3 regions of the Rummeliibacillus sp. JY-2-4R genome follow, and region 1 is predicted to be linked to each of the others. Evidence: riboswitches for the same ligand, from Rfam matches in the RefSeq annotation. Region 1 holds a riboswitch; each other region holds the start of a gene.
The links. Region 1 has a riboswitch for thiamine pyrophosphate ahead of ACWV26_RS12410 (ABC transporter ATP-binding protein). Riboswitches for the same ligand answer to the same signal wherever they lie in the genome.

Region 1 (10,383 bases):
TGCATCAAAAATACCGTTTATCGTATCAATGACTGGTGGCGATGATATAAACCAATATAATCTAGCAGGGAAAGAAGCATGGACAGGGGTTATTTCTTCAGTCGATCTTCTACATTATGATAAATTAAGTGGCCCAAAAGTAGAGAATTATATTAAGTATGTTTCAAAAGAATATGGAAAAGAAGCATTAGGACCTCTTACACAAAAAGCTTGGTCTGCTGGGCAAATATTTGTAGAGGGTTTAAAACGGTCGGGTGATGATTTAACTTGGGATAATTATATAAATAAGTTAAATACTTTTGATAACTGGACAGAATCATTCTACACCAGCATTAATTATTCACAAAATCACCATTATGGAAATACAACTTTATACATTACAGAGGCAAAAGACGGCAAGATTGAACCAATATCCAAAAAAATCTACTATGATGCTGATAAGAATGAAATAATTTACGAAAAATAAGAAATGATAAAAAGCTGACTGGAGATAACAAATCACCAGTCAGCTTATTTATTTGTGCCAAATAGCAGAAATTAATTATACATTTACCATTAACCTATTTCGCATTCTTATCTGGCTGATGAATACCGAAAATATTGCCTTCTGGATCTATATAATACCCTTGCCAAGCCATTCCAGGTAATGCGTATTTCGGTAATGCAATCTCACCGCCATTTTTTAAAATTTTCTCTTCTGTGGAATCATAATCTTCCACTCCCATTGTACATGCATAGCCATTTAAAGCTTGATTTTTTTCTGGTGGAGGACTTTGGCGTTTCATCAGTGCACCATTTATACCCATCTCATTTTCGTCGCCCGTTACAGCTCCAAAATAAGGCATACCAGCATATTCGCTCCAATCTTCAAATGTCCATCCAAATACATCTCCATAAAACTTTTTCGCTCGATCCATGTCATCAACATGTATTTCAAAATGCACTAATCTACCCATGTTTTCCTCCTAATTCCCCTTATAAATTATGAATTACAAAACTCTTTTCGTATGTAATTTCTACAATCGTTTTCGGCAATCCTTCATTATTATGGAAATTAATGTAGGAAATTATTCACTTTGTTGTTTCTTACTACGGTGAAATATGCTCACCAAATTACATTAAATCAAAAAAGATGATGTACTGTTAAGACATCATCTATTAGAGGTTCATTCCTGATTAAATGCACTCTCATCCATATAAGCAATTTCCCAAATATGACCGTCTATATCCCTATATCCCCAAACATACATAAATTCATGATCTTGAGGATCACTATAATTGCTACCACCTGAGGCAAGTGCCTTATTGACCATCTCGTCCACTTGCTCACGATTTTTTGCTGAAAGACAAAAAATTGCTTCTGAAGTGGAACTTGTGTCTACTACCTCTCTCTTCGTAAAACCTTTGAAGCGTTCCTCAATCATCAACATCACGAAAATATGATTGCTAACAATCATACAGGCAGCCGTTTCATCCGAAAATTGAGGATTGAATTCAAAACCTAATTCTTTAAAAAAAGAAGTAGATCTGTTCAAGTCTTTTACTGATAAATTAATAAAGATATTTTCTGATTGGAATGCCAATATTATATCTCCTCTTCATCAATGGCATTAATGCCATTGATTTATTATTTTTCAATCTTATATATGATTTAATCTTAGAAATATTTTATCAATTATAGCAACCTTTTGCTAATTCGAACTGATTTTTCTCACCATTAGATTTATTACAAATAATGGTTATTAAAGAATAGTATTGAAGAAAAGATTTTTTCATGGCAAGCTAGAAGAAAATATAATAATTCGGAGGAAAGAAAATGGAACAAATTCCAAGTTGCCCACAATGTCAATCGGAGTATACGTATGAAGATGGAGCATTATTTGTTTGTCCAGAATGTGCACACGAATGGACAGCACATGAGCAACAAGTGGCAGTAGAAGCGAGTATAATTCGAGATAGCGTAGGCAATCCTTTATCAGAAGGAGACACTGTAACCGTTGTAAAAGATTTAAATGTCAAAGGTGCATCTTCAAATATTAAAATTGGAACAAAAGTAAAAAGTATTCGCTTTGTCGATGTAGATGGTCACGATTTAGAAGGAAAAGCTGATGGATTTGGAGCCCTTTATATTCGCTCTAAATTTGTAAAAAAGCTTTAATTTAATTTTACATCATAAAAGGGCTTTACCCAAAAATCATGGAATCATGACTTTAGAGTAAGCCCTTTTACATCTACTGTCTTTTCTTAGTCTTTTTATTATTAAGCTTTTCAGTTGTTGTTAATGGTTCGCTCGAAAATTCCTGATTGAAATTACTCGATTGTTTTTTACGAAGCGCTTGTTTATCACTGAAATCTTTACCTAATTGCTTACTCATTTTCTGGGTTTTATTCACATTTGCCACCTCCATAAAAATAGGTTTTGCAAAATCGTATGAAGTATTCAGCATCCTAAAAGAAAATATGAGCCATATAAATCGAGCATAAATTCGCTTATTTGGAGCAACTTATTTTCTATGGAGGTGAACATTATGCCAAAGCAAAATGGGTATAAACCAAAGAATAAAAAGTACCATAACAGCAATTTTACTGATGTACAAGATCGCAATACTACAAATGATCCACGTAATAGCCCTGATAATTATAAAGAAGAGTTTGCAGCTGAATGGCGAGAAAAGGCTATCGCAGATATCAATAAACAATCGAATGATCGCAAAAGTAAATAATATGTAAAAAAAGTAGCTGGAGAAAAACAAACTTTTTTCTTCAGCTACTTTTAGTATAAAATCATGAAAGAAAAGCGGCAAAAAGGATTTACATCACATTTTACCGCCAAAACAAATAATTATTCTATTCTAAATTTTGTCGTGCTACTTGATTTGCTTGTTCTTTCTTCTCCTTCATAGTCTTCTCTTCGTCTTGCTTTTTGTCTTGTATTTGGTCATGCTTTTCCTCTATATTGACAAATTCTTCTCCATCTTCTGCAGTGTCAAAACGGCCATGTGATTTTGGTATATTAGTCTTTTCAGACATATAATTTCCTCCTTATCAGATTTTTGTTTCTTGTTTTTCATATACCACTTTATATAGACTCTTAAACATTAAAACTACTAAAAAATTCAATTTAATAGAAAGGTTAATTTGTTGACAAGAATAATTTGGTATTATACCTTTGTTTCGATAAGCGAAAATAATATTCTTAGAGTTTTGCATAAAAACATAACTAAATAAGATATTTATAAAGCAGTCTAAACTTTAAATATGGAGGGATAAATTAAATGGCAAATATCAATATACCACTTTCCGTATTGAATCTTGCCCCTATCCGTCAAGGACAAAATGCGAAACAAGCAATTGATTCAATGATTGACCTTGCACAGTCTGTAGAAAATATGGGGTATACTCGTTACTGGATTGCGGAACATCATAATTCTTCAACTTTAGTAAGTTCGGCTACATCTATATTAATTAAACATACATTAGAACATACCAATCATATCCGTGTTGGGTCAGGTGGTATTATGTTACCAAATCATTCGCCATTAGTTGTAGCAGAACAATTCGGTACAATGGCAACTATTTATCCTAATCGTCTTGACCTTGGCCTTGGCCGTGCTCCTGGTACAGATATGTTCACTGCAAGTGCGCTTAGACGATCAAAAAACGATTCGGTCTATACATTTCCTGATGATGTAAGTTCACTACTTACCTACTTTGGTCCAGCCGAACAACAAAGTTATGTGAAGGCTTATCCAGGCGTTGGAACAAATATCCCAATTTATATTCTAGGTTCTTCTACCGACTCCGCATACTTAGCAGCAAATTTAGGGTTACCTTATGTATTTGCTTCCCATTTTGCATCGCAACAAATGGAAGTGGCAATATCAATCTATCGTCAAAACTTCAAACCATCTCAATATCTGGACAGTCCATATATGATGGTTTGCTTAAATGTGATTGCAGCCGAAACAAATGAAGAGGCTGCAAAATTATCAACAACAATGGAACAATTTTTCCTTAATATAATAAGACGGACTAATACTCCTTTACAACCACCTGTAGATGATATCAATGAAATTTGTAATGCTGCGGAAAAAGAAATGCTTAACTCAAGATCAAGTATTACATTTTTAGGAGATAAAGAATCAGTACGGAATCAGCTGACAGAATTCCAAGAAAAATACGATGTTCAGGAAATCATGGTTGTCTCGTATATTTATGATATAGAAAAACAAAAACGCTCCTATGAAATATTGAAGGAAATTATTAATGAAGATTAATCCTTAATATATGCAATTAAAAGACAAAACAGGCTCAAGTTATTTTCCTTGAGCCTGTTTTATTAAAATCTAGAAATTCAAAATTATTATGCGTTTACTACCAATTCTTGTTCGAATGCTTTTGCCCCAGCTTTTGCAACGGCAACATCATTTGGAACTGAGCTACCACTGACACCAATTGCACCCACTACTTTACCGTCTTGTACCAATGGAATACCACCGCCGAAGACAACTACTTTACCATTATTTGTAGTGTTGATGCCATAAAGTTCTGCTCCAGGAATTGTTGCAGCTTCTAAAAGTTCTGTTTCAAGTTTGAAAGCAACAGCTGTCCATGCTTTTCCTTGTGCAATGTCAACACTACCGATCCATGCATCATCCATGCGATGCACTGCAACTAAATTGCCTCCTTCATCTACGATTGAAATGACCATTTTTAAATCACGTGCTACCGCTTCGCTTTCTGCAGCAGCAATCAACTTTTTTGCTAATTCTAAATTCATATTATCTACCTCTTTTTTATGTATTAGTTACCCTATCCACCTAAATTAAATGAATATATGGAACTTTTTTAATTTTAACATAAATAATTAACTGAAAATGTAAAAATTTCTTACTTTACAAAAAAGCAATACACAAGACTTCAATAAATAACCAATAATGCAATATACAAATTGAATTTTCAAAGGCTATGTTGATGTACTAACTGTTACTGAAGGGTTCAACACATTATCGAAAAAATTAAAACTCAGCTAATCTTCTCTTAAGAAGGGTGCTGAGTTTTTAATTATTATTAATATGAAATTTAAAAAAACTCTTGCATTTCCTGAAATTCCATTTTTTTATATCATCAGAAATCTAAATTTTCCCACACTGCAGCTATCCCTTGGCCACCACCAATACAAACTGCACTCACACCATATTTTTCCTTTCTACGTCTTAATTCATATAATAATGTTAGTGATATTCTAACGTCACTGGCAGCTAAGGGATGTCCAAGTGCAACTGCACCACCATTCACATTCCATTTTTCTAAATCAAATCCTAATTCCTTTTGACAAGCCAAATATTTTGAATCGCAGGAACTGATCCGGTGCACATATATTTTAGCTCTACACCGACAATTCCCCATGATTTCAGGCGAGCAATAGGTTTTAGATTGTTTTCTTTTGTATAATCACCGGAAGTAACAATCATTGCACCTGTCCCATCAACCATACCGCTTGACTTACCAATTCAAAAAGCTGTGAAGAATAATATACTTCCATCACAGCTTCTATTTCTATTCCCTATTTAAAGCTATCTCTCCAAGCCTTTTCTGCGGCCTTATCCGCAATTTCTTTTTCCTTTATTTGAATTTCTCGTTGTCGACGGTAATTCTTTTCTTCTAGATGCTCAAGTTCTTCCTTACCAGCAAATTCCATGCTGATTTCAGCTTCGCTCATATTCTTTCTTGTATTTTCAATCATATTTTGGATTGGTGCTGCACTATTAGATTGTTTATTTTTTGGTTTTTTCATTTTAAGAGTCCTCCTGCGATGTTTTCATTACTGTATTAGTTTGTTAAGGATTGCACACTTTATACAATAAAGAAAAAGTAAAAAGCTGTGGCACAAAATTTTGGATATTCATCCTTTTGCCACAGCCTTTAACTAAATTATTGTTGTCCTCGTTTTCGTGCTTCTGCTTCATCATGCATTTCTGCAATAAATGCATCAAGTGCTTGATTTCTACGTTCATTTTTTTCTTTAATTTTTTGAGCTTCTTCAGGTCCTGCAAATTCCATACTAAATTCCGCTTCTTTTATATTCTTCTTCGTATTTTTAGCCATTTGTTTTAAACGCTCCACATTGTTAGAACGGTCATCTGGGTTTGGTGTATGTTGATTCATTATAAAAAACCTCCAAAAAATGATTTTTTGAATTACTACGTTAGTTTGTTTAATTTTGTTTACATTATTCAATTATCCGTAGTGGAAAATAATAAGAGAAATACAGTACTTTTTCTCCATTTATCTAAGTGCTAATTATTAAAGAATAAATCTTTTACATATTGAGCACATTAATTTCTGGGAGGTGATTAACCATGCCAAAACGTAGTGGATATAATCAAAAAAACAAAACACATAAAAGCAATGATTTTGCAAACCAAAATAATACGAACAACCAAAACCAAAATTCAAATGAAGAATTTGGTGCTGAATTCGAGGCTAACAACCAAAATAATTCAAGCTACAAGAATCTAGAGTCACATAATAAAAATAAATGACTTGTTGATTGCTAAGCCTTAATACATTATGTATTAGGGCTTTATTTTTGTTCCGTAGAGATGTTGAAATCTCTTCCAACAACAATCTATTAAGGTAACAAACTTTCAGATATAAAAACCCTTGCATAAAATAAATTACATGATAAGCTATTAATGGAAACTAAATAGCACCACTAGGGGTGTCCCGATGAGGACTGAGACTGAACAATCGTTCTAAACCCTTTGAACCTGATCTAGTTTATACTAGCGGAGGGAAGTGAGACATGTTTAATGAATTTATTATACATACCCCACTGACTTTGTTAGTGGGGATTTTTTTATTTTCAAAATTGAATAACAACAACCTACTAGGGGCGCCATTAGGCTGAGATTGTACCCTTTGAACCTGAACTAGACAATTCTAGCGTAGGAAAGTAGTTTCACAGATATTGTTATCTGAGTAATTCTTTTGAAACTGCTTTCTTTAATAGAAAGCAGTTTTTTTAAGTCATTAAAAAAAGAAAGGAGTAACAAAATGACACTTATTCTCAAAGATGTCTCCTACAGTTTCACAAACGAACAAAAACAAAAAAACAAAGTAATCTCAAATCTAAATCTGGAAGTACAAAACGGTGAATTTGTCTCGATCATCGGTAAAAGTGGAACTGGAAAAAGTACAATCTTACGACTTATCGCAGGCCTCCTAGTTCCTTCTGAAGGACAAATTCAAATTGATCAAAAGTACATAACACTTGGCGATGTCGGTTATATGCCACAGAAGGATCTACTACTCCCTTGGCGTACAATCCTAGATAACATCCTAATCGCGTCCGAAATTCAAAAAGACCTGAACATTTCAAAAGATGAAGCGAGAACTTGGTTAAAACGAGTTGGATTATCAGAATACGAAAATGCTCTACCAAAACAACTATCCGGTGGAATGAAACAACGAGCATCATTTCTAAGAGCATTATTAACTGGAAAAAATATCCTATTATTAGATGAACCATTTGGTGCACTAGATAGTATAACGAAAAAAGAAATGCAAACATGGCTTTTATCGATTTGGCAAGATTTAAAGAAAACAATATGTTTTATTACGCATGATTTGGAAGAAGCGATTTATTTAAGCGATCGCATCATACTCCTTCATCCTAATTTTCAAATAGAAGAGATTTCTGTTGATTTGCCGAGACCTCGCGCTGCGAAAATGTTACATTCTCAAAAAATAATTGAATTACGACAAGAATTGGAGTTAAAGATTGCCAATGAAACAGATTAAGAACTTTCTACAAACCTATAGTTTATTTATCATTGTTTCTATTATTCTACTAGCGATTGTTGAATTGCTTGTACGTTTGACAATCGTCCCAAGCTTTATCATTCCTGCACCAACTGGGGTACTAAGAATGATAATAGACAATTGGCAACCGCTAATTTTTGAACATTTAAGTGCTACTATGCTGGAGTTTATCATTGGGTTTTTAATAGCCGTTATAGGTGGTGTAATACTTGCAGTTAGCATGTTCTTTTCAAAAACTATTGAAAAAATTGTATATCCTGCGGTTGTCATCTCGCAAATGATTCCGATTATTGCCATTTCCCCTATTTTTGTTTTGTGGTTTGGGTATTCCATCTGGAGTAAAGTTGCTGTCACAGTCCTTATTTGTTTCTTCCCAATTGTCGTAGGTACTTATGATGGACTGAAGTCATGTAATCAGGAGTATATCGAGTTATTACGTTCAATGGGGGCTACTCGTTTTCAAGTTTTTCAAAAGCTACATATTCCAATGGCACTACCTTCTTTTTTTTCTGGATTTAAGATGGCCATTGTTTTTGCACTTGTTGGGGCAACCATTGGAGAATGGCTAGGAGCAAGTCAAGGCTTAGGATATTATAGCCGAAGAATGTCTGGAAATTTAAACTCGGAAGGGGTCTTTGCTGCGATCACACTCTTAACTATCGTAGGCATTTTACTATTTGCACTAGCCACTTGGTTTGAAAAAAGAATCACCAATAAAGTGAACCTTCACTAATGTAAGATTTTCTTCATCCCGTGAAATACAAATCTAATAGAAATAGGAGCATTCCAAAATGAAAAAATGGATTACATATTCTTTATTACTATCACTACTCGTCCTCATGGCAGGATGTAGTGGAAAAACTCAATCAAAATCGACTGATGAAAATGGGAAAAAATTAGACAATATCAGCATCATGCTCGACTGGTACCCAAATGCTGTACATTCTGCCATCTATGCAGCACAAGAAAAAGGCTATTTTAAGGACCAAGGCCTAAATGTCAAAATCGAAATGCCCGCTGATACCAATGATCCTATTAAACTTGCTGCAACTGGGAAAGTCGATTTAGCTATTAGTTATCAAAATCAAACAATTTTATCAAAATCAGAAGGAATTCCAGTCGTTTCTGTGGCTGTTTTAGTTAGACATTCACTAGACCAACTCATGATGAAAAAATCAGCAGGAATCAAATCACCTAAGGATTTAGAAGGGAAAAACGTTGGTTATTCATCAAGCGAATTAAGCGAAGCTACTGTCAAAACAATGGTTGAAGCAGACGGTGGGGATTTTAGCAAAGTCAAAATGACTGATGTCGGTTGGGATTTAATTTCATCAGTTGCGACAGACCATGTAGATGCGATTACAGGTGGCTATATTAACCATGAATATGTTCTTTTAAATAAAGAAGGTTATGATATGATGACCATCAAAAACAGTGACTATGGCGTACCTGATAATTATGAACTAATTCTAGTAACAGGTGAAAAAACTTTACATGAAAAGAAAGATGCAATTAAGCGATTCTGGACTGCTGTAACAAAAGGCCAAGAATACGTAAAACAAAATCCAAAAGAAGGATTACAAGTTTTACTAGATCATGAAAATGATAGTTTTCCTTTAGATAAAGAAGTTGAAACAAAAAGTTTACAAATCCTTCTACCTCTCATGGAAGAAAAAGGAGTACCTTTTGGCTATCAAGACCAAGAAGCTTGGAAAAAAGCATCTGATTGGCTTTATCAAAGAGGGGTTATTAAAAAACAAGTTAAACCTAGTGAAGTAATTGATAATATCGTATCAAAATAATTTCAGAGGGGCTTGGTCTAAATGAAAAATATGAATAAAACAAGAAAACTTACCTACACTGCCATTATTGCTGCTATCACAACTATCTCTAGTAGTATGGTATATATTCCATTAGGATTTGTTAAAGTCTTTCCAATCCAACACTTTGCCAATATTTTATCAGCTGTTCTTCTTGGACCTTGGTACGCAGTGTTGCAAGCTTTTATGTCCTCATCTTTACGCATAATGCTGGGGACAGGAACTGTGTTTGCGTATCCTGGTAGTATGATTGGAGCATGTTTGTCTGCGATACTCTATACAAAAACAAAGAGACTAGCGTTTGCAGGTCTAGGTGAAATCTTTGGAACTGGCATCCTAGGCGCTATGGCCACTTATCCGATTGCCATTTTATTTTTAGGCAAAGCATCTACATTATTTGGCCTCGTCCCCGCTTTTGCCATTAGTTCGTTTACTGGTGCCTTAATGGGCTATGGATTATTGAAAGTATTACAAAAAAATAATGCTTTTTCTCATATAGTTAACTAATATTTAAAATCAATCTCCTAAAGATTATGGTTTTCAAGTATAGGTAAAATGGTAGAGTTTTTGACCTCTCTTAAAGCCAAACTAGTTTGGATACGCGTTATGCCAAGCTTGTTGAGTTTTCGGATAAAGCTTTCTAATTCCTTTCTACCTCTATTGACCACCTTTAGGAGATAATCATGTTCTCCTGTTAAACAATGGCATTCTAGAATTTCAGGGATGGATGAAAGCT
Region 2 (10,383 bases), 1.3 Mb from region 1:
ATCTTTAAAAGTAAATAAGTTTTATGAAGAGATGGTGTTCTACTAATGTAGAAATGCCATCTTTTTTATATGATAAACTTTAACATTCTCTAATGCTAATTATCCGAATAGTATGTAAAATAAAATGATAAAAATTTAAGGAGGATCACATTTGAAAAATTATGTGGAAATAGAAGAATTGAAATTTATGGATAAAGAGATAATTGAACTTTCAAGCCTTTTAAAGGAAGTTGTGGATGAAGGGGCATCAATCGGTTTTTTACCACCTTTAAAACTTGAAGATGCAGTTTATTATTGGAAAAATGTATTAAATTCGACTGTTAAATTATTTGTTGCACGAATGGACGGTCAAATTGTAGGGAGCATTCAATTATTCTTAGAATCAAGACAAAATGGCACCCACAGAGCAGAGATTGGAAAATTAATGACCCATCCTCAGTTCAGAAGATCAGGGATTGGGCGTCAACTTATGCAAATTGCAGAAAAACAAGCAAAATTAGAAAATAGATCACTTATCTTACTCGATACTAGAGAAGGAGATCCTTCAAATAAGTTATATCAATCTTTAGGCTTTATGGAAGCAGGGAGAATTCCTTTGTATGCAAAATCTGCTAATGGCAATTTAGATACTACGGTTTTCTACTATAAATGTATTTAAATACTAGGAGGGTCTATGGAAACTGAATGGTTAAGAACTTTTATAATGGCAGCTAAAACAGAGAATTTTGGGGAAACAGCAGAAAAACGCTTTATTACACAATCTACCCGCAGCCTAAATCTAAAATAGTTTCTCCTTTTTGGGTGCAAGTACTTCAACTAAACCGCCACCAAATTTCGAAACAAACTCGTGTTTTTGATCATATAAAACTGCATTCCATTTACTCATTTAATCAGCTCCTTTACACGAGGATAACAGAGAATTTGATTGTAGAGATATTATTGAAAAAGGGATTTTGATTCCAAAGTGGAATATTAGATTTGTATTCGAATCAGCCTAATTGCTGAAGGTACTTCTATTCATCCTTTGTTATAATGCTTAGTAGTTAATTGGTAAATTTTTAAAAATATAGATGAGAGACAAGGGGATGAAGGGATGGATAGTAATTGGCCAAATGGAATGAAAGTAGCACAAATTAGAATTGCACGCCCAACCGATCAACTTGAAAAAGTAGTGGATTTCTATTGCAAAGGAATAGGGTTGAAAAATATCGGCTCATTTGAGGGGCACAGGGGATATACAGGGGTAATGATTGGACTTCCTGGCTTTGACTATCATTTAGAATTCACTCAACATAGAGATGGTAGTCCCTGTCCAGCTCCTACAAAGGATAATCTGCTAGTCTTCTATATTCCTGACCATAAAACAATTGAACAAATCACATATAGGTTAAAAAATATGGGGTATGGTCCTGTTAAACCAGAGAACGGTTATTGGGAAGAATCCGGCGTTACAATTGAAGACCCAGATGGATGGAGAATTGTCTTGATGAACACCTCTGGTATTGGTGAAGAATAAAGTGAAAATGAAACTTCAATCATTGGGGTTCACTCCCACTGATTGTTAGTCCCGTTCTACTGTCGCTAAGATCACAAGCGTACGCTTGCAATCAATCGACAGTACGAACCCGATTGGTTCAACTAGACCTCTGCTAACGCATCGGTAAGTTTCACTGTATCTTACCAATCAGGCTTTTACGGGCAGTTTTTTCACAACCTTGCACTTCTTTGAAATTTCTAAACCTTAAGGTGGGAATCTTACTGCCCGTTACTGCGGGATAAAAGGTAAATTTATCCTTGAGTAGCTGCATGATAAATGCTACGATAAAGCCAACTTAAATATTTGCAGGGGAACGTGAATCGCGTTGAGAAGGTAAAACCTGACCCTTAGAACCTGGCAGTTAACACTGGCGTAGGGAGCAAAGTACATAAATAGTAACTTTTGTACAGTAGCTCGCTTAGTTTAGCGAGCTTTTTTGTACCCAACCAAATATTTATGCGGGGGGACACTTTTGTGTTGAGAAGGTAAAACCTGACCCTTAGAACCTGACAGTTAATACTGACGTAGGGAGCAATGACTAACTTTAAAGTCTCTATGTCGATACATAGAGACTTTTTGCATTCTACGGTAATTCACGAGGAGGACTTAGAATGACATTTTGTGAGGAAGTAAGAAAAGAGACAGATTTATACTTCGAAGGAAGCTTTGAACATCCGTTTGTCAAAGGATTGGTTGAGGGTACATTGCCAATTGAAAAATTTAAGTTTTATATGATGCAAGATGCCTTTTATTTAAAGCATTATACGAAAGTGCTTGCTATTGCGGCATCAAAGGCTAATACAAATGAAGACACGACATATTTTCTAGAAAACGCGCGTTATATCAATGAAGCTGAGCTTGAATTACATCGTACAGTATTTAAAGAGCTTGGTGTTACTGAACATGAACTTGAAATATTTGAACCAGCACCAGCCGCATACAACTATGTAAGCCATATGTACAATGCAGCTTATAATGGTGATGTTGCGGAAGCCTTTGCAGCCATGTTCCCATGTCCTTGGTTGTACCAAGAGATTGGAGAAAAGTACAAAGATCTAAAACCTGGTATCAAGCTTTATGAAGAATGGATTGCCATGTATAGCAACCCGGATTATGAAGAAAAAATCGAATTACAAAAATCCATGATGAATCGTTTTGCGGAAGAACAACCCGAAAAAGTTCAGCTATTTAAAGCACACTTCAAAAAGAGTTGCTATTATGAGTGGAAGTTTTGGGAGATGCCTTGGACATTAGAAGATTGGAAAGGTGAAGTGGCAAATTATGAGTATATCTAAAATTCGAAAGGCAAGCCCGCTTGTTCATTGTATTACGAATTATGTTGTAGCAAATTTTACAGCGAATGGCCTCCTTGCAATAGGTGCTTCTCCTGTAATGGCGGATGAAGCGTCAGAAGTAGAAGAAATGGTTTCAAACGCATCCGCATTATTACTTAATATTGGAACAATCAATTCACGTACAAAGGAAGCGATGCTGCTTGCAGGTCGTAAAGCAAATGAGAAAAGAATACCCGTTGTTCTTGATCCAGTTGGCGTAGGGGCTACAACTTACAGGCAACAAACTGTACAGGAATTACTGCAAACAGTGAAATTTAATTTAATCCGTTGTAATGCTGGTGAACTAGCAAGTATTGCAGGTGTAAAATGGCAAGCGAAAGGTGTAGATAGCGGCATTGGTGAAATCGATGTTGAAAAGGTAGCCAAACAAGTTGCGCAAAAGTTTAATTGCATGGTGATTGTAACGGGTCCTTCAGATATTTTAACGAATGGAGAGCAAACGTATAGTGTCGATGGAGGAAATTTGTTAATGACACAAGTAACAGGAACAGGCTGCTTGCTGAGTGCTGTTTGTAGTGGAGCATTAGCAGTAGAGGGTGATCCATTGACTGTTTTACGTGATGTTTTGCAAGACTATAAAACTGTTGCAGAGCTTGCCTCAACAACAAATCAACTTGGCTCTTTCCAAGTGGAAGTTCTAAATGCATTACATGATATTTCTAGAGGTGAACAACGATGAACATAGTAATGACTATAGCTGGATCAGATAGTAGTGGAGGCGCAGGAATTCAAGCGGACTTAAAAACATTTCAAGAGCTCGATGTCTTTGGTACATCTGCAATCACTGCCTTAACAGCACAAAATACATTGGGTGTGGAAGGAATCTTCCCTACATCTGCTGAATTTGTTCAACAGCAAATAGAAGTGGTAATACAAGATTTACCTGTAAAAGCTGTTAAAACAGGGATGCTTTTTTCTTCAGAAATTATTGAAGCTGTTGCAAAGAGCCTAAAGGATCAAGATATTCAGCTTGTTATAGATCCAGTCATGATTGCAAAAGGTGGTGCATCGCTTCTTCAAACGGAAGCGGTGAATGCTTTAAAATCTTCATTGTTACCTTTAGCCACAGTACTTACACCAAATATTCCAGAGGCAGAGGAAATTAGTGGAGTTACTATCAGATCAGCAGACGATATAGAACGCGCTGCTAAAGTAATTCTTGATATGGGCGTAGCTTGTGTTGTGATGAAAGGTGGACATTTAGAAGGAATCGATGCAATTGATACGGTTTACTTCCAAGATGGCACTTCATTCTCCATGACAACAAAGCGCATTGATACAAAACATACACATGGAACTGGCTGCACATTTTCGTCTGCTGTTACTGCATTTTTGGGACGAGGTTATACTATCCGTGAAGCAATTATTGAAGCAAAGAAGTTTGTGCAATTAGCTATTCAAAATCCTTTAAACATTGGTCATGGCCATGGTCCAACAAATCACTTTGCCTATCAAAATGGAAACGGAATTTGTGAGGTGATAGTTGTTGAATCGAAATGATTTATCGGTTTACTTTATAATGGGGACGCAGAATTGCGTTGATCGTCCGCTCGATGTGTTAGAAGAAGCGCTTAAAGCAGGAATCACCTTTTTCCAATTACGTGAAAAAGGTGATGGTGCATTAAAAGGGCAAGAACTTGAGCAGTTTGCATTAGCCTGCCAAATGTTATGTAAGCACTATCGTGTTCCTTTTATTGTAAATGATGATGTAGAACTTGCTTTGAAGATCAACGCTGACGGGGTACATGTGGGACAGGACGATATTGCTCTCAAAAAGATACGTACAAAATTTGAAGGCAAAATTGTAGGCGTTTCAGTTCATACAAAAGATGAATTAGAACAAGCTGTTTTAGGATTTGCAGATTATGTTGGGATTGGCCCGATTTATGAAACCAAATCTAAAACTGATGCAAAGAAACCTGCAGGCGTAACTTTTTTGCACGAGGCAAGAGTAATGTATCCAGAATTTCCGATTGTTGCAATCGGTGGAATTACAGAACAAACAGTGCCAGAAGTACGACAAGCTGGAGCTGATGGAGTAGCTGTAATTTCAGCTATCTGCCATAGTACAAATCGGAATAAAACGATACAAGCCTTTTTGAATAATTAAATTATATAAATACCAATACCACTTTCTATGAGTAAGAACTCCGAAAGTGGTATTGATCTATTGTTTTGTTTATATAAGGCAATAATTTTATGAACCATAATAGAGAAGAACTATTTTATTTACAATGAAAATTCCACCGAAAACATATGCTAGAACGACTTTATTAACGTTTATCAATAACACAACAGGCAGTAGGAAAATGATCATTTCTACTACGAAATGGGCTGCTATAGGTAACGTGAAACTTGCGTTAGGTGAACCAAACATAGCCCAAATTATTGCAACCATTAGTGGAACTGAAATGCAAAATATACTTTTTTGAATAGCTGTATTTCCCACTTGAAATCCCCAATAACCATATATCAAAAGACCAAATAGTTCGATAAATAGGCGTAATCCAATATTCATCATCTCAAACATTTTTGGACCTCTTTCTATTTAATCTTCAGCCTTCATTTGCAATAGAATGTATTCCTTTTATAAAAGTATCAATCAATATTGTAAAGCTTTGGTCAATATCTAAGGGTATTTCAAACCCACCTGATTGTTCAATTGACGTAAATCCATGAAGAATACTGCGTAATCCTCTTACAGTATGAATTTCCATTTCCTCTTGTAAGTTATAAAATGCTAAAACTTTCGTTACAAGCTCTACGATTAGTTGTTGTTGATGTTGCAATTCTTTATCTTCTTTATCTGGAAATCGCGTTGTTGCTTCGTAAAGACCTGGATGGTTTCTAACGAATTGAACATGGGCATGACTGATTGATCGAATGGCTTCATCGCCTGATTTTCCTATCGCTGCATGGGTCATGTATTCATAAAGTTTTTTTAGACCACAAATAGCTAATGACTGTCTCAATTGTGCAAGACTATTGACATGATTATATAAGGAAGGTGGACGAATCTGTAGTTCTTTGGCAAGTAAACTAAAAGATAATTTGTCTAGCCCCTTTGCGTCAACTAGTTCTGTTGTTTTTAGAAGAATCGCATTAAAATCCAACTTCTTTCGAATGGCCATATTTGCTTAACTTCCTTTCCTCCAAGCCTAAGAAGCTTCAATAATAGCGCGTTTTATAACCTGCACAGGTTTTTCAATCATATCTCCATGACCAACTGCTAACAAACTGGGATTTAGACTTAGAAGTTTTTCTGCGCTTTCAATTGCTAATTCTTTATTCCAAGTTCCGAAGGCTGGAAATGGGAATGTTGGTTTAATAACGCCTGAAACGGCTATGCCACCTCTAACTTGAAAAGCATCACCAGCAATTAAGTTGCCAGATCTTGTATCGAATAACGCAATAGAACCAGGTGTGTGTCCTGAGGCTGTGACAACTTCAAGTGAACCTATAAGATTTCCGTCTTTCAGCAATATATCAGGTTTTGTTTGAATTTTCTTTGGAACGCCACCTCGAATTGGTGAAGTTGGTTCACCATCCAAAAGTGTTTTATCTCCATTTAACAATCGAGCATCACGCTTCGAAATACTTACAGTGACATTTGGTAGTAAAGCCTTTAACGTATCCAAGGAACCAACATGATCACCATGAGCATGTGTCAGAACAATGTTTGCGATAGGTTTTCCTATCTGCGCGGCAGCCTTTATAATTCCTTTTGCACTAAAGGAAAGTGCCGTATCGATTAGCGTAAGACGATCGTTTTCTTCAATTAGGTAACAATTTACAGGAAAAAGCCTCGGCATAAAGCACAGTTGATAGATAGAACCAATTTTTGTGATTTTCATTTTGTACTCCTTTCTAAACTAATTGCATTCATTTCTTAACTAATATCGTTAGTTTATGCTATTCCATAAAGTGTTGATACCTTAAGTGGGATTAATTAATAATAATTTTACAAAATAACTAGGGATATTTTGTTTTACTTTATCCAAAGAAATTAGCTAGGGAATGATAAGTGATACAGATAATATAACAAGAGACGCCGTTTATCATGCCATTTTAAGGGAATTTATATTATTTTTCTATATATAATTAATAAAAATGTGTGAAAAATAATGTTTTGCGATATCTTTTTAGCAATTATACAGATATGTTAATGTTGAATAATAAAATTGAAAAAATATAAAAAACTCTTTATCTATCACTTTATACTGTTATATAATAGATTTATTCTAAAAATTCTATATTTTCAACTTTTTATAATTAGTGAACGTATAGATTCATATTATTATGTTGCATGAGTCAAAAGGAGATGAAAAAATGAACGCGGTTTCAGTTGTTATTGGTTCTATTTGTATTTTAGTAATTGCATATCGTCTTTATGGATATTTCTTTACCAATAAGGTTTTGAAAATTGATGATTCAAAACCAACACCAGCACATGAGTTGGCAGATGGTAAAGACTATGTTCCAACTAATAAGTGGGTAACCTTTGGGCATCATTTCGCTGCAATAGCTGCAGCAGGTCCACTAGTTGGTCCAATTCTAGCTGCGCAGTTTGGTTATTTGCCAGGATTATTGTGGTTATTGATCGGAGCTGTCATTGGGGGAGCAGTCCATGATGCTGTTGTTTTATTTGCTTCTATGAAGAAAAAGGGGAAATCTTTATCAGAAGTAGCAAAAGATGAACTTGGACCTGTGGCTGGTTTTTGTACTGGTTTAGCGATGTTATTTATTATTACGATTACAATGGCTGGTTTGTCGATGGTTGTTTTAAATGCACTTGTGCATAATCCTTGGGGAACTTTTGCCGTTGCAATTACCATTCCAATTGCAATGCTTGTAGGTATTGCTTATAAAAAGACTGGCAATCTAGTTGCCACTTCTACATTAGGATTTATATTATTAATGGTTGGCGTATTTATGGGACCTTATATAAAAGATACTGTATTAGGGGAATTTTTGAATTTTGATATTAAGACTCTGGCTATTATTTTACCTATATATGCATTCTTTGCAGCAGCATTACCAGTGTGGTTATTATTAGCGCCACGTGATTATTTAAGTAGTTTCATGAAAATTGGTGTATTTATTGCATTAATTATAGGTGTATTCTTTGTCAATCCAATTATTCAATTCCCAGCATTTACTCCATTTATCCATGGTGGCGGACCAGTAATTGCGGGTCCTGTATGGCCATTCGTATCCATCACAATTGCTTGTGGTGCAATTTCAGGATTCCATGCATTTGTAGGGTCTGGTACAACACCAAAGATGATTAATAAATGGGAAGATATACGAGCAATAGGTTTTGGTGCGATGCTTGTTGAATGTTTAGTGGGGATTATGGCATTGATTGCTGCAACAGCATTAATGCCTGGTGATTACTTTGCTATTAATTCAAGCCCAGAAGTATTCAAAACATTAGGAATGCAAACTGTACATCTACCTGAACTTTCTCAGGAGATCGGAATGGATTTAGAAGGACGTACAGGAGGAGCTGTAACACTAGCTGTCGGAATGAGTTATATTTTTGCAAAGATTCCATGGTTCTATGACATGGCAGCATATTTCTATCAATTCGTTATAATGTTCGAAGCCGTGTTCATCTTAACTGCAATTGATGCAGGAACACGTGTAGCACGTTATTTAATCCAAGATTTCTTTGGCGATGTATATAAACCTTTAAAACGAGTTGATTGGTTACCTGGTTCAATATTTGCAAGTGCTCTTGCTTGTTTCATATGGGGGTATTTATTGTACTCTGGCGATATTAGCTCAATTTGGGTATTATTTGGTGTATCCAATCAGCTAATGGCAACCATTGGGTTAGTAATTGGTACGACGGTAGTCTTGAAAATTGCGGACAAACGCTGGTACGCACTAACATGTTTAGTTCCTTTAGTTTACTTATATGTGACAGTAAACTATGCAGGCTACTGGATGATTAAAAACGTCTACTGGAACTCAGCTTCTACTGGTTATAAACCATTAAATGGTGTGCTATCTGTCATCATGCTTTTACTGGGTCTCATTGTCGTCGTATTCGCCATAAAGAAATGGACTGAATTATGGAATAGCCCTAGATTCAGAAAAGTAAAGAATTCTAATACAAGAGCGGCTTAATAATAAAAGAGAACTGGTTGTTCAAAGTCTTCAAAATTGCTTTTCTATTAAAAATAGAAAAGCAATTTTTTTATGATATGAGATGTAGGCCTTATTTACAGTTCACTATTTCGCCTTCGTAATAAAGTAAAAAGTCGATTATAATCTATTTTTGACTTCTGCTTCTAAACTCTTAAGCCTCGGACTATGTATATAGTAAAGCATTTATCCCGCATTAACTGGTTTTTGACTCTCGCCTCAAAGCTTTAGAGAATTCGAAAAAGCAGCGGTTGAGATAACTGCCCGTAAATGCCCGATTGGTTCAACTAACAATCAGTGGGGGATGGCCAACTAAAAACGCCACGACAATCACAACATTAGCACTAGTACGTCCTGTACGTCGGAACCCCCACTGATTGAAGTTTCACTTTACTATGTAATAGAGGAGGAGTTGCGATTTTAAAGAAATCTCTAATTGGACTAATTCAACTATTGTTGGCACTTGCATTCTTGTATTTCGGCTATAAGAAATTAATGTCAAACCCAATGATTGTTAAAAATTTCACCGAAGTCTATGGTTATGGAAAGTTAATAATGTATGGAGTAGGAGCCATTGAAATCACATCAGCTATTGGATTATTGATCGGTATTGTAAAAAAAGGTTTTATACCGATTTCTAGTGGAGCATTGGCTGTTTTAATGGTCGGTGCCACTACAACACACTTAATGGTAGGACAAGGTGTTGAAGCTGCATTAAAGCCCTTTATATTCTTTGTACTAAATGTAGTAATATTTTTAGTATCAACTAGTGAAAGTGTAGAAGATTAGATAAAGGTACCTTATAGCTCGCTCCTTACTAAAATGGAATATAGTAATATACTTTTTGATAAAGGGCTATCTAGAAAAGACTTTTCTAAGATGGCCTTTTTATGCGACTGAATATTTGATATTAATTATTTATAGAAATTATAAAGTGATATAATGTAGAAAATTACGATATAAATCTTTAAATCGAAAAGATAAAGTTGCTATGTACATATGAATTTCAAAATTAAATAGTAAAAGAAAGTGAGGTAAACGTAATGGCAAATGAACGATACCCAATTGGTGAGTACCAAAGCGAAGAGGTTATTTCGAGCGACAAAATAGCACAATGGATTGAGGATATTCGAATCCTACCAGATCAATTAAACAAGGCTGTTAAAGGCTTGAGTGATGAAGAACAACAAAAAACATATCGCGAGAATGGATGGACAATTCGCCAACTCGTGCACCACATTGCGGATTGTAGTATGAACAGTTATATTCGTATTAAACTTGCCCTCACAGAGGAAACGCCAACAATTAAACCTTATGAAGAAGCAGAATGGGCAAAGT
Region 3 (10,383 bases), 1.9 Mb from region 1:
ACGAATAAAATCCTCGTAACTTTTGGCAATATCAGAAATATTCGTATTCATAGCATTCGCTCCTGCAAAAAAACTTTCCTTTCATTATAAAGCTTTTTAAGGCTATCCGTAAATGCAAAAGGAATTATTTCGTTAGAAGTCCAATTATATATTGGTTAAAGATAGGGAGTGTTCAGTATTTACGAGAAATATTTTTGTGTCACTTAAAGGTATTCCGTGATATTATATTAATAATCAGAATATTCCTTCAAAGGAGGGGCTTTGCATGTTAGAAGTGAAAAGAATGGAACCATTCTACACGAAACGAGATGGAGCGCGTTTGAAAATGGTGTTTGCGTACCAATACTTCTCCATTGTAAAGGATGAAGAGCTATTCCATTTCATCCCTGTAGAAGGAAAAGAAATTGTGATTAACTTAACTTCGTTGAAAATTGAAAACCTATCAGAAGTCTTCGTATTCCAAAAAGGAAGCAGGTTTATACGTTTACCTTTATATCAATTATTACTTGTTTCGAATATTAATGACCATCTTGAACTCATACTAGATGAACTTGAACTGAAAAGAGGTGTGCAACTCTTAAACGCGCCATCAGAAATCGACGTTCTAATTGAAGAACTGGAAGATTGCAACCGCTTGCGCCTAATCGATCATGCCTTAGCTACAGGCGACAAAGAACTATTCCATCAACTAGCTAAAGACTTAAAAACTACGGAGGACAAAAAGAGTTGAATAAGCAATTCCCATAGAAAGCACCTACTCATTCGTTAAACTGACTAGGTGCTTTTTGATTTCTAAATTTCCATTCAGAAAACATTCCCCTAAAAAATACATCCCCATATATTAAAAGTGACAAAGAATTAGCACACAATAAAAATAATATGCTCAATACTTTGAAATGTACCCTTATTTATGAAAATTTAATCTAAAATTTTGAATTTAAAAGAGAGCATATTTGCTTGAATCGTTCTAGAGAGGACTTAAATTATTATCAGCGTGGATAAACCAATGAAACCGTGGATTAGTTAGTTGGAACGAAGGATAAAGACTTTAAAGCCAAAGCACGAAAGAGAGGCCTATTTGCCACGACCAAAGGGAACCTTAACGAAAAGGTTGGTGAATGATGAGCGAAAACGTGTATTCAGTTATGCAGTATTTGCCTATAAACGCAAAGCTATTAGTACTACCAAATAAAGGACCTGCAATTTTATTAGCAGATTTAGACGGAGATTGGATCAATGAGCTAATCATTGCTTATCACTATCAAAATGAAAATTACCTAATGATATTGAAATGGTCGCACGGAAATTGGATACCGATTTTAAATAGTAAAGGAGCAGGATATGGCATAACTGATTTACAGGCGGTCCCTCTTACAAGGCCCGGCGTTAACACGTTGATAGTCGGTTGGCGAATTGGGAGCATTTGGTCGAAACTGGATTTATTGCAATGGATGAATCATCAATTTGTCCATCTGCCGACAAATAATATTGTGTACAGTAAGTTAGAAGTGGAAGACATGCCAGGAAAATATGGTCGCGATGGCCAGTTTGAAATGGCAGTCTGGGTACACGATACAGGGGAGGCCTACAAAGTACAGGTTTACCGACTTAACGGTTTAGTGTGGTCGGTTGCAAAAGATGCTTATCCATATTATTTCAAAAAAGTAGCAGCTTTTTATAAAAAGCAATTACAAAAAGATGATTACTCGTTTTACTGGTACTACTTAGCAGATGCTCAAATGAAGGCCGGTGAACTAGACCAAGCACTTCAATCCATCAATAGGGCCTTAACATTTCCAGACCCCTATCCATCTAAAGAAAAAATGTTGGAATTGAAAAATGAAATAATTCAACGTCTCTACTCAAACCTATCATCCGCGGCACAAAAGAGAAGTCAACATAGATAATTACTGCCACCGCCAAGCGAGCAATCAGGGGGTTAATTAAGTATTCAGCAAGAGATCGTTCGTTAGTGGTGACTTAAAGTGTTTGGAACGTGACTGTAATTGAGAAAATAGCGAATAGACGGGTCGAATGAGCGAATTGGCCGGCGGAAAGGGCGAATAGAAACGCCAAAAGAGCGAATTGGATGGTGAAAAGAGCGAATTGGCAATGAAAATGAGTAATCAGTGGTTTAATTAAGTGTTCAGCGGAGATCGTTCGTTAGTGGTGACTTAAAGTGTTTAGAACGTAACTGTAATTTAGAAAATAGCGAATAGACGGGTCAAATGAGCGAATGGGAACTAGGAAAGGGCGAATAGAAACGCCAAAAGAGCGAATTGGATGGTGAAAAGAGCGAATTGGCAATGAAAATGAGTAAATAGGATGCCCACCAAATAGAGAATAGCAGTACTAAGAGAATATGGCTGATCCAATGAACGAATAGCCCGACCAAAATAGGCAAGAAACCAGCTCTAATCGCAAGTGAAATCACCCACTCCCAAGCATCTTCTCCTTTTGCGCATACATTAGATAAAAGGGGTGGATGAGAATGAGCGAAAGCGAAGATTGGTTGAGAGACACCTTGCCACCGTCAGCAACAGTTCTGGAATTGCGAAATGCCAATAGACCGGCGATTTTATTGGCAGATATAGATGGAGATCGAGTAAAGGAATTAATAGTTGCTTATCAATATCGAGGAGAAAATTTCCTTCTACTATTTAAGAAATACTACAATCAATGGTATCCAATTGTAGAGATTAAAGGGAAGGGATACGCGATAACAGATCTAATGGTTGTTCCACTTACGAACCGCGGAGTCAATACATTGGTTGTTGGCTGGCAAGTAGGAGAAATGCGATCACAGTTGTTTTTACTGCAATGGTATACCCATGGATTTAAGAATCTACTAACAGATAGTGTGGAATATAGTAAGTTATATGCGGAAGATATTTATGGTAGATACGGGAAGGACGGTCAATATGAATTGGCTGTTTGGATTCATGATATAGGGGAAGCCTTTAATATTAATGTGTATCGTTATCATAATGTGAGAGGACTTATGAAAGCGAATGATTTTTATCCAAGTTATTTCAAGCGAATTGCGACGAATTACAAGCAATTATTACAGACAGACAACTTTCCTTACTACTGGTACTATTTAGCGGACGCGCAGTTTAAGGCAAAAGAGTTCGATGAAGCACTCATTTCGATAGAAAATGCCTTAACGTTTTCAGATCCATATCCATCAAAAGAAAAAATGATGGAATTGAAGAATGAAATCATAAGTAAGCAAACGCAAATGGGGTCCTCATGAAAAAAGCCCTATCAATTTTCTTCCCATTTTTCGACTGTTTGGTATAATAGATTTAAGAGTTCAAGTGAATGAAGAATGTGGGGGAGCTGGTAATGCCAGCTGAGAATGTATCCAATAGGTACTGACCCTTAGAACCTGATCTGGCTAACACCAGCGGAGGGAACATCACCTAAAAATCAAAGTAAATGTAAAACAACGACTTTTAGAATGAATGTTAACGTCCGGAATGGTTCCGGGCGTTTTCTTTTTTCTTTATATGACTCGGGAAAACGGTTCTATGACAATTCATAGAACGTGTCAAAAAATAATGGGGGCAAGAATGATGAAAAAGTTATATGCATTTCTATTAGTTGCCATACTTGTACTGGCAGGCTGTTCATCGAAGAGTTCTAATAGTACAAAAGAAAAAGCAACTGATTCTAAGAAAGAACTAAAGAAAGTAACAGTCGTTTTAGACTGGACACCAAATACTAACCACACGGGTTTATATGTGGCAAAAGAAGAAGGATACTTTAAAAAACAAGGATTAGACGTTGATATAATTCAACCTGGTGATACAGGAGCAGATCAATTAATCGCAACAGGTAAGGCTGATTTTGGTGTTAGTTACCAAGAAGGCATTACACAAGCTCGCGTACAAGGGGTTCCGCTCGTATCAATTGCGGCCGTAATCCAACACAATACCTCTGGCTTCGCTTCACCTGTTGCCAAAAATATTAAATCACCTAAAGACTTTGAAGGTAAAACATATGGCGGATGGGGTTCACCTGTTGAAAAAGCCGTCATCGATTCATTGATGAAAAAGGAAAATGCAGATGTCAAAAAAGTTGATATTATCAATGCTGGCGACGCAGATTTCTTCACAATGGTTAAAAAAGATGTAGACTTTGCTTGGATTTATTATGGATGGACAGGCATTGAAGCAGAACTTCGTGGCGAAAAATTAAACATGATTTATTTAACAGACTATAGTAAAAAATTGGATTACTACACACCGGTTTTAGCAACAAATGAAAAAATGATTCAAAACGCCCCAGATACAGTAAAAGCATTTGTCAAAGCAGCTTCACAAGGATACGAATATGCGATTAAAAATCCAGACAAAGCAGCTGATATCTTAGTGAAAGCAGCACCAGATTTAAATCCGAAACTTGTGAAGAAAAGTCAAGAATGGCTTGCTGACAAATATCAAGACGATGCAAAACAATGGGGCGAGCAAAAACTTGAAGTATGGGAAAACTACGCAAATTGGATGAGTGACAGAGGTTTATTAGAAGGTAAATTCGATGCCAAAAAAGCATTCACCAATGAATTTTTACCAAAATAATGGAGGAATTTAAAATGGCCAATTCTTTAATTAGTGTTCAAATCATACCAAAAACTAAAAAGTACGAAGACGTCATTCCTTTTGTTGATGCAGCAATCAAAATCATCGATGAATCCGGCGTAAAATACGAAGTACACCCTCTAGAAACAACAATGGAAGGTGAAATGACCGAAATAATGAGCATCATCACGAAGATGAATGAAAAAATGATTGAATTGGGATGTGTCAACGTTATTACACAAGTAAAAATCCTGTACCAACCATCTGGCATAACAATGGATACACTTACGGAGAAATATCGCTAATGAAATGGCTACGGAACAATGGAGGGGCAATTTTTCTGCTCCTCTTTCTTTTAGCTTTATGGGAAATCATCGTAAGAATAACAGACACACCCGCATGGTTATTGCCGGCACCATCTAAAATTTTTGCAGAAGGCTTCAACGTGATTCCAACTTTTTCAGTAGATATTCTCGCAACGACAAAACTATCCATACTTGGCCTTGTCATTGGGAGTGTAGTTGGATTCGCAATTGCTGTAATTCTACATATTTTACCGATAGTCCAAAAGATGACGTACCCATTGCTCATACTATCGCAAAACATTCCAATTATTGTACTCGCACCATTGCTCATTATTTGGTTTGGTTTTGGTATGATGCCAAAACTTATTGTCATAGGACTTGTTTGTTTCTTCCCAATTGTTGTTGCAGCACTTGATGGCTTTAAAAACACGGCACCTGAGCTTAAATATTATATGCAAATGGCGGGTGCATCCAAGACGCAACTGTTTTGGAAACTGGAATTGCCTAATGCATTACCATCATTATTCTCAGGGTTGAAAATTTCAGCGACCTACAGTGTGATGGGAGCGGTCATTGCAGAATGGCTAGGGGCAAAACAAGGAATTGGCGTGTATATGACGTTATCGCAAGCATCATTTCGTACAGATCGCGTATTTGTCGCTATCTTCACAATCATGCTTTTAAGCGTACTTTTATTTGGCCTCATTCGCCTAATGGAAAAGATGTTCATAAAAGGCAGGGAATAAAATGTTATTAAATATGGAACATGTAAAGAAGCGCTTTGCTGATACAGAAGTCTTGCAGGACATCGAACTCCATGTAAAAGAGGGAGAATTCGTTGCGCTGCTTGGCCCTTCAGGAAGCGGGAAAAGTACGATTTTCAACCTGATTGGCGGCATTATAGAGCCTGATGAAGGAACGATTACCTTAAATAATCGAAAAATTCACGGCAAGCGTGGGCTAATCGGCTACATGCCACAACAATCATCCCTTTTCCCATGGAGAACGGTGCTTGAAAATGTAGTGCTTGTACAAGAACTTTCAGGAAAGGCAAATAAAGAAGAAGCAAGAGATTGGCTAGCAAAAGTTGGCCTGCAGGAATTTGAAAATGCTTATCCAAACGAGCTTTCAGGTGGCATGAAACAACGTGTTGCCTTTATCCGAGCAATGTTAAGCAAACAAAATCTTCTATGCCTTGATGAACCTTTCTCAAGCCTAGATGAGTTCACGAGAATCAATATGCAAAAATGGCTGCTCTCTGTATGGGAAGAAAACAGAAAATCTATTCTATTCGTCACTCACAGCATTGAAGAAGCGCTGTTTTTAGCAGATCGAATTTATATTCTAACCAAGCGACCAACAAAGGTAAAAAAGGAAATTATCGTACCATTCGCAAGACCAAGAGAAGAAGGCCTTCTAAATGACGGTGAATTTTTCCGCATGAAGAAAGAGATTTTCGAACTACTAAAAGATGAATTGGAAGAGGGATAACTATGATTGTCGATGCACATATACACTTCGACCAATACAATGAGGAACAACAAGAACTGATTTTAAAAGAAATGCAAGATTATGACATCACACAACTGATTTCCGTTTCAACTGATTTAGATTCATGTGAAGCGAATTTGGCACTTTGCAAAAAGGATGGGCGAATACTACCGGCATTCGGTTTCCATCCAGAACAAAGCGTGCCAGACGAAGTAGCGGTGGCTATACTTTTCGATTGGATTAGGGAAAACAAAGATGCCATGATCGCAATCGGAGAAGTCGGTTTGCCTTATTATTTAAATAAAGGCGTTTCCTACGAACCCTATATTGAGTTATTGGAAAAATTCATCACGCTAGCGGCTGAGCTCAAGTTGCCCATCGTTTTGCACGCTGTCTACGAAGACGCACGTATTGCCTGTGATCTACTAGAAAAACATCAAGTAACGGCAGCTCACTTCCACTGGTTCAAGGGAGATCCACAAACCGTCGACAGAATGATTGCAAAAGGCTATCACATCTCCATCACTCCGGATGTCCTATACGAAGAAGAAATCCAACAACTCGTATCACACTATCCACTTGAACAAATAATGGTTGAAACAGATGGACCTTGGCCGTTTGAAGGACCCTTCACCGGACAAATGACGCACCCAAAAATGATCAAAGAAACAATCGGTAAAATCGCAGAGATTAAACAGGAACCAATTAATATAGTAGAAAGTAAATTGTTTGAGAATGCTAAGCGATTTTATCGTATTGGTGAATAGAGATATTTGAGAGGACAGTGCCTTGATGGGTGCTGTTCTTTTTTTGATTGTGTGTTCCTCCAGGTGGTGAGGAGGACTTAAAATGGTTGGATTGTCGGTGTAATTTAGAAAATAGCGAATAGGATGGTCAAAAGAGCGAGTAGACGAGCCGAATGAGCGAATTGGCCAATGAAAAGAGCGAATAGATCGACCAAATGAGCGAATAGAACCTCCACAATTCAAAGTCCAATAATTGTTCAAAACCCAAGAATACTCAAAAGCATCGTCCGCGACTCAAAAGTCATAACATCCACAAACAGATGCCGCGAACAATTAGAGCAACCAGGTTCCTCCTCGAAACAGCTGGGGGAGAATTGTATTCAGGTGCTGATAGAGGACTTAAAAAGTTGAGAACACCATTACAATTTAGAAAATAGCGAGTTGGTTATCCAAAAGAGCTAGTAGACCAGTAGAATGAGCGAATTGATCGTCCAAAAGAGCGAATTGTCTGGCGCCAACCCCGTCTTCCCCCCCAAAATGTTTGATTTTAGTAACTAATAGTAAATACTAATACTACAATCTTTTTAATAGGAGGGATTTCATGTGTAGGTTGCCTTGGGTGATGATGCAGGACTGGCATGATGTGTATTTTATTCATTGGCCGATTAATATGGAGGAAATACGTTTGTTTGTGCCACTGGAACTTGAGATTGATACGTTTGAAGATCAAGCTTGGATTAGTTTTGTCTATTTCCAGATGAAGAATATGCAGATTAGGGGGAAGGTTCCTATTCCATGGGGTCGCTCGTTTTTAGAATTTAATACTCGAACATATGTGAAGTACAAGGGTAATGTTGGGGTTTATTTTTTCAGTTTGGATGTGAATAAATTGCCAATGGCAAGGATGTCTGCAACAGGTGGATTTCTTCCTTTTCGATATGCGAATATTACATCAAAAATGGGACAGCAGGGGATTACTATTCAAAATAGATTTGAACAGACTGGTCGTGAGATTGAGGTGCTAAGGGCATCGGTGGAAGTAAAGGCAAATCCTATTTCGCGAACGCCATTTGAATATTGGATCACAGAGCGGCATTTTTTATGGACAAAGGTTGGAGGAATGCTATTTCGCCAATATAATGGCCATTCCCCTTGGATATTGCAGCCTGCCCATTGCACAATCCATGAAAACTCGATGGTGCCATTTTTGAATAGCCATATCCAAGAAACTCACCCCATTGCCCACTATTCCAAATTTAAAAGAGCTTTCCTTTACATGCCGGTAAAGGAAAGCTAGTATAAAACCTTCTAGCAATAGCATCTTGGAAAATACTGATAAAATTGCTTGATGACTGCTTCTGCAATCATATCAGACATGAGTAAAGCTTCCATTTCAATTTGGTCAAATATCTTAATGTCTTCTTCGTATTTTTTCTGAATCATTGTAACTGCTTCTTGTTTCGTCAAATCTAAATGAGTATAGAACATTTTTTTGACTTCTGATTCGCTTAAATAAGGGTTGATTCTACTTAAAAATAAAGCAATGTCATCTGCATTTTGATACCAAGCCTTTTCTTTAGCAGCCGCAGTTGCAGTATCACCTTTTGCAGCAGCTGATACAAGTTCCGCGGCAATTAACAAATGATCGTGGATAAGCGAAGCATAGCGATCTGCAATTTGGTCTCCATAAAATGGGCGAAGGCAATTTCCTAAATCAGTCGCGTTTCTAAGGAGTCTTGCTTCTACAAATTGTACATCTGGTAAGTTGAAAACAATACTTGTGATAGCCATCCTGGTCCAATTGACATGCTCCATCCAAAGCAATCGATTCATACTGATAAAATCAAACTCTAGCTTGCTTCTGCAGCGATTGTCATTGATGGAAGGCGGTTGCACTAGAAAATATCTTATGGGAGCAGTGTATTGTGAATGCGGTTGTCTATACATCTGTCCAAGTGAATACGAGTTAAAAACACTTGAATAAGGATACAAATGTCCATCCTCCTCTAATTAATACGCCTACAATGTTGGGCGAATGTTACCTATAAATTAGAATATGCGGAGGTACTCTTTGGTGATAATGAATTGATACTGTCGGTGAGTATTTATGCAAATGACTTATGAATATGAGTTAAAATTTAGAAAGATGCGGCATAAGGAATGGTAGAGAAATTAGCGAATATAAAAAAGTAAATCGATTTAGAAGATGTACAAAAAACGTTATTTATTTATACAAATACTGTATTAATCACAAAAACATGTTGTTTCACAATCAGAGAATGATCTAGGCAAGGTTAAAATAGACATCGACTGCATCAGAATCAATTGGTAAAGATTTAATTTTTGCAATGTCTTGTGTTTTAGACTCTTCAATCATCTTTACCGCGATACGACGTAATAACTCGTCTTCTAATAAACGTATAAAGTCAGGATTTAATTTATATGTTTTAGCTTCCTTATATGCCTTAATCAATAATTCGTCTGATAGTGTGTCCATTTAAAATTCACCTCCAACTATTTGAATATTTTTGTTCTAATATGTGAAATGGAAGAATATATTGATAGTTGCTAAGTTGTACACTTAATTTAGCAGATTGTTAAAAACAAGACAATATGCCATTTATCCACAGAAAATAGTGGATAAGTTGTTATTAAGTTGTGTGGATAAATTCGAAAATACAGATAAATCAGTGTGGAAATTGTGTATAAACTTATCCACAATTTACTAATTTGCTAAAATTTGTCGAAAAATTTTTTTTAAAACCACGAATTTACCTATCAATTCGAGTAAAATCGATAGAAAACAGACACAGATTTGAAACAACAACGGTTTACTAACTTCAATTTTTTTACATTCCGCCATAGTTTATTGACATATGAAATATAATTCTTAAGTTGGTTAAACAAACAATTGGTTTCTCAAATTATGCCATGATTATTCTTAAGGTAAAAAAAACTTTCTTTATTAGGTAATAAGATATTTAATTTTTCAGATTTATGTATATAATTGAATGTAACATCAAAAACGAAAGAAGGATTATTTCACATGTCTTTATCAATGAATCCGCGCGTGGATGAGCTAGGCTTGCCTGGTATTCGTAAATTTGCAAATCAGTTAGTCAACTATCCCGATGCGATTAATCTAACAATTGGTCAACCTGATTTTCCTACTCCAGAAGCAGTAAAAAAAGCAGGGATTCGATCAATAGAAAACAATTTAACAACTTATTCTGCAAATGCAGGTTTAATAGAATTGCG

Region 2: another riboswitch for thiamine pyrophosphate. It lies ahead of tenA (thiaminase II); the one in region 1 lies ahead of ACWV26_RS12410 (ABC transporter ATP-binding protein).
Region 3: another riboswitch for thiamine pyrophosphate. It lies ahead of ACWV26_RS02180 (ABC transporter substrate-binding protein); the one in region 1 lies ahead of ACWV26_RS12410 (ABC transporter ATP-binding protein).

Annotation. Positions count from the first base shown of each region.
Region 1 covers NZ_CM132623.1:2,533,377-2,543,759, forward strand. Annotated here, with positions in the region: gene ACWV26_RS12345 (ABC transporter substrate-binding protein) at 1-466, shown strand, start outside; gene ACWV26_RS12350 (VOC family protein) at 561-956, opposite strand; gene ACWV26_RS12355 (VOC family protein) at 1,167-1,583, opposite strand; gene ACWV26_RS12360 (zinc ribbon domain-containing protein YjdM) at 1,817-2,158, shown strand; gene sspO (small acid-soluble spore protein O) at 2,232-2,393, opposite strand; gene ACWV26_RS12370 (hypothetical protein) at 2,529-2,723, shown strand; gene ACWV26_RS12375 (hypothetical protein) at 2,848-3,030, opposite strand; gene ACWV26_RS12380 (LLM class flavin-dependent oxidoreductase) at 3,276-4,277, shown strand; gene ACWV26_RS12385 (GlcG/HbpS family heme-binding protein) at 4,364-4,780, opposite strand; partial or broken gene ACWV26_RS12390 (acetyl-CoA C-acyltransferase) at 5,128-5,510, opposite strand; gene ACWV26_RS12395 (spore protein Tlp) at 5,567-5,797, opposite strand; gene tlp (small acid-soluble spore protein Tlp) at 5,935-6,168, opposite strand; gene ACWV26_RS12405 (hypothetical protein) at 6,363-6,545, shown strand; TPP riboswitch at 6,711-6,817, shown strand; TPP riboswitch at 6,885-6,974, shown strand; gene ACWV26_RS12410 (ABC transporter ATP-binding protein) at 7,060-7,806, shown strand; gene ACWV26_RS12415 (ABC transporter permease) at 7,793-8,560, shown strand; gene ACWV26_RS12420 (ABC transporter substrate-binding protein) at 8,619-9,629, shown strand; gene thiW (energy coupling factor transporter S component ThiW) at 9,660-10,154, shown strand; gene ACWV26_RS12430 (Lrp/AsnC family transcriptional regulator) at 10,172-10,383, opposite strand, start outside.
Region 2 covers NZ_CM132623.1:3,834,326-3,844,708, reverse strand. Annotated here, with positions in the region: gene ACWV26_RS18875 (NADPH-dependent FMN reductase) at 1-8, shown strand, start outside; gene ACWV26_RS18870 (GNAT family N-acetyltransferase) at 152-658, shown strand; gene ACWV26_RS18865 (VOC family protein) at 1,094-1,516, shown strand; TPP riboswitch at 1,835-1,933, shown strand; TPP riboswitch at 1,988-2,085, shown strand; gene tenA (thiaminase II) at 2,149-2,832, shown strand; gene thiM (hydroxyethylthiazole kinase) at 2,819-3,571, shown strand; gene thiD (bifunctional hydroxymethylpyrimidine kinase/phosphomethylpyrimidine kinase) at 3,568-4,392, shown strand; gene thiE (thiamine phosphate synthase) at 4,379-5,002, shown strand; gene ACWV26_RS18840 (YrdB family protein) at 5,090-5,422, opposite strand; gene ACWV26_RS18835 (TetR/AcrR family transcriptional regulator) at 5,448-6,023, opposite strand; gene ACWV26_RS18830 (MBL fold metallo-hydrolase) at 6,051-6,746, opposite strand; gene ACWV26_RS18825 (carbon starvation CstA family protein) at 7,222-9,027, shown strand; gene ACWV26_RS18820 (DoxX family protein) at 9,499-9,834, shown strand; gene ACWV26_RS18815 (YfiT family bacillithiol transferase) at 10,089-10,383, shown strand, end outside.
Region 3 covers NZ_CM132623.1:437,393-447,775, forward strand. Annotated here, with positions in the region: gene ACWV26_RS02160 (hypothetical protein) at 1-51, opposite strand, end outside; gene ACWV26_RS02165 (IDEAL domain-containing protein) at 266-730, shown strand; gene ACWV26_RS02170 (hypothetical protein) at 1,119-1,907, shown strand; gene ACWV26_RS02175 (hypothetical protein) at 2,492-3,256, shown strand; TPP riboswitch at 3,326-3,435, shown strand; gene ACWV26_RS02180 (ABC transporter substrate-binding protein) at 3,579-4,583, shown strand; gene ACWV26_RS02185 (thiamine-binding protein) at 4,598-4,888, shown strand; gene ACWV26_RS02190 (ABC transporter permease) at 4,888-5,634, shown strand; gene ACWV26_RS02195 (ABC transporter ATP-binding protein) at 5,636-6,379, shown strand; gene ACWV26_RS02200 (TatD family hydrolase) at 6,382-7,146, shown strand; gene ACWV26_RS02205 (YqjF family protein) at 7,727-8,422, shown strand; gene ACWV26_RS02210 (hypothetical protein) at 8,434-9,117, opposite strand; gene sda (sporulation histidine kinase inhibitor Sda) at 9,410-9,622, opposite strand; gene ACWV26_RS02220 (aminotransferase class I/II-fold pyridoxal phosphate-dependent enzyme) at 10,172-10,383, shown strand, end outside.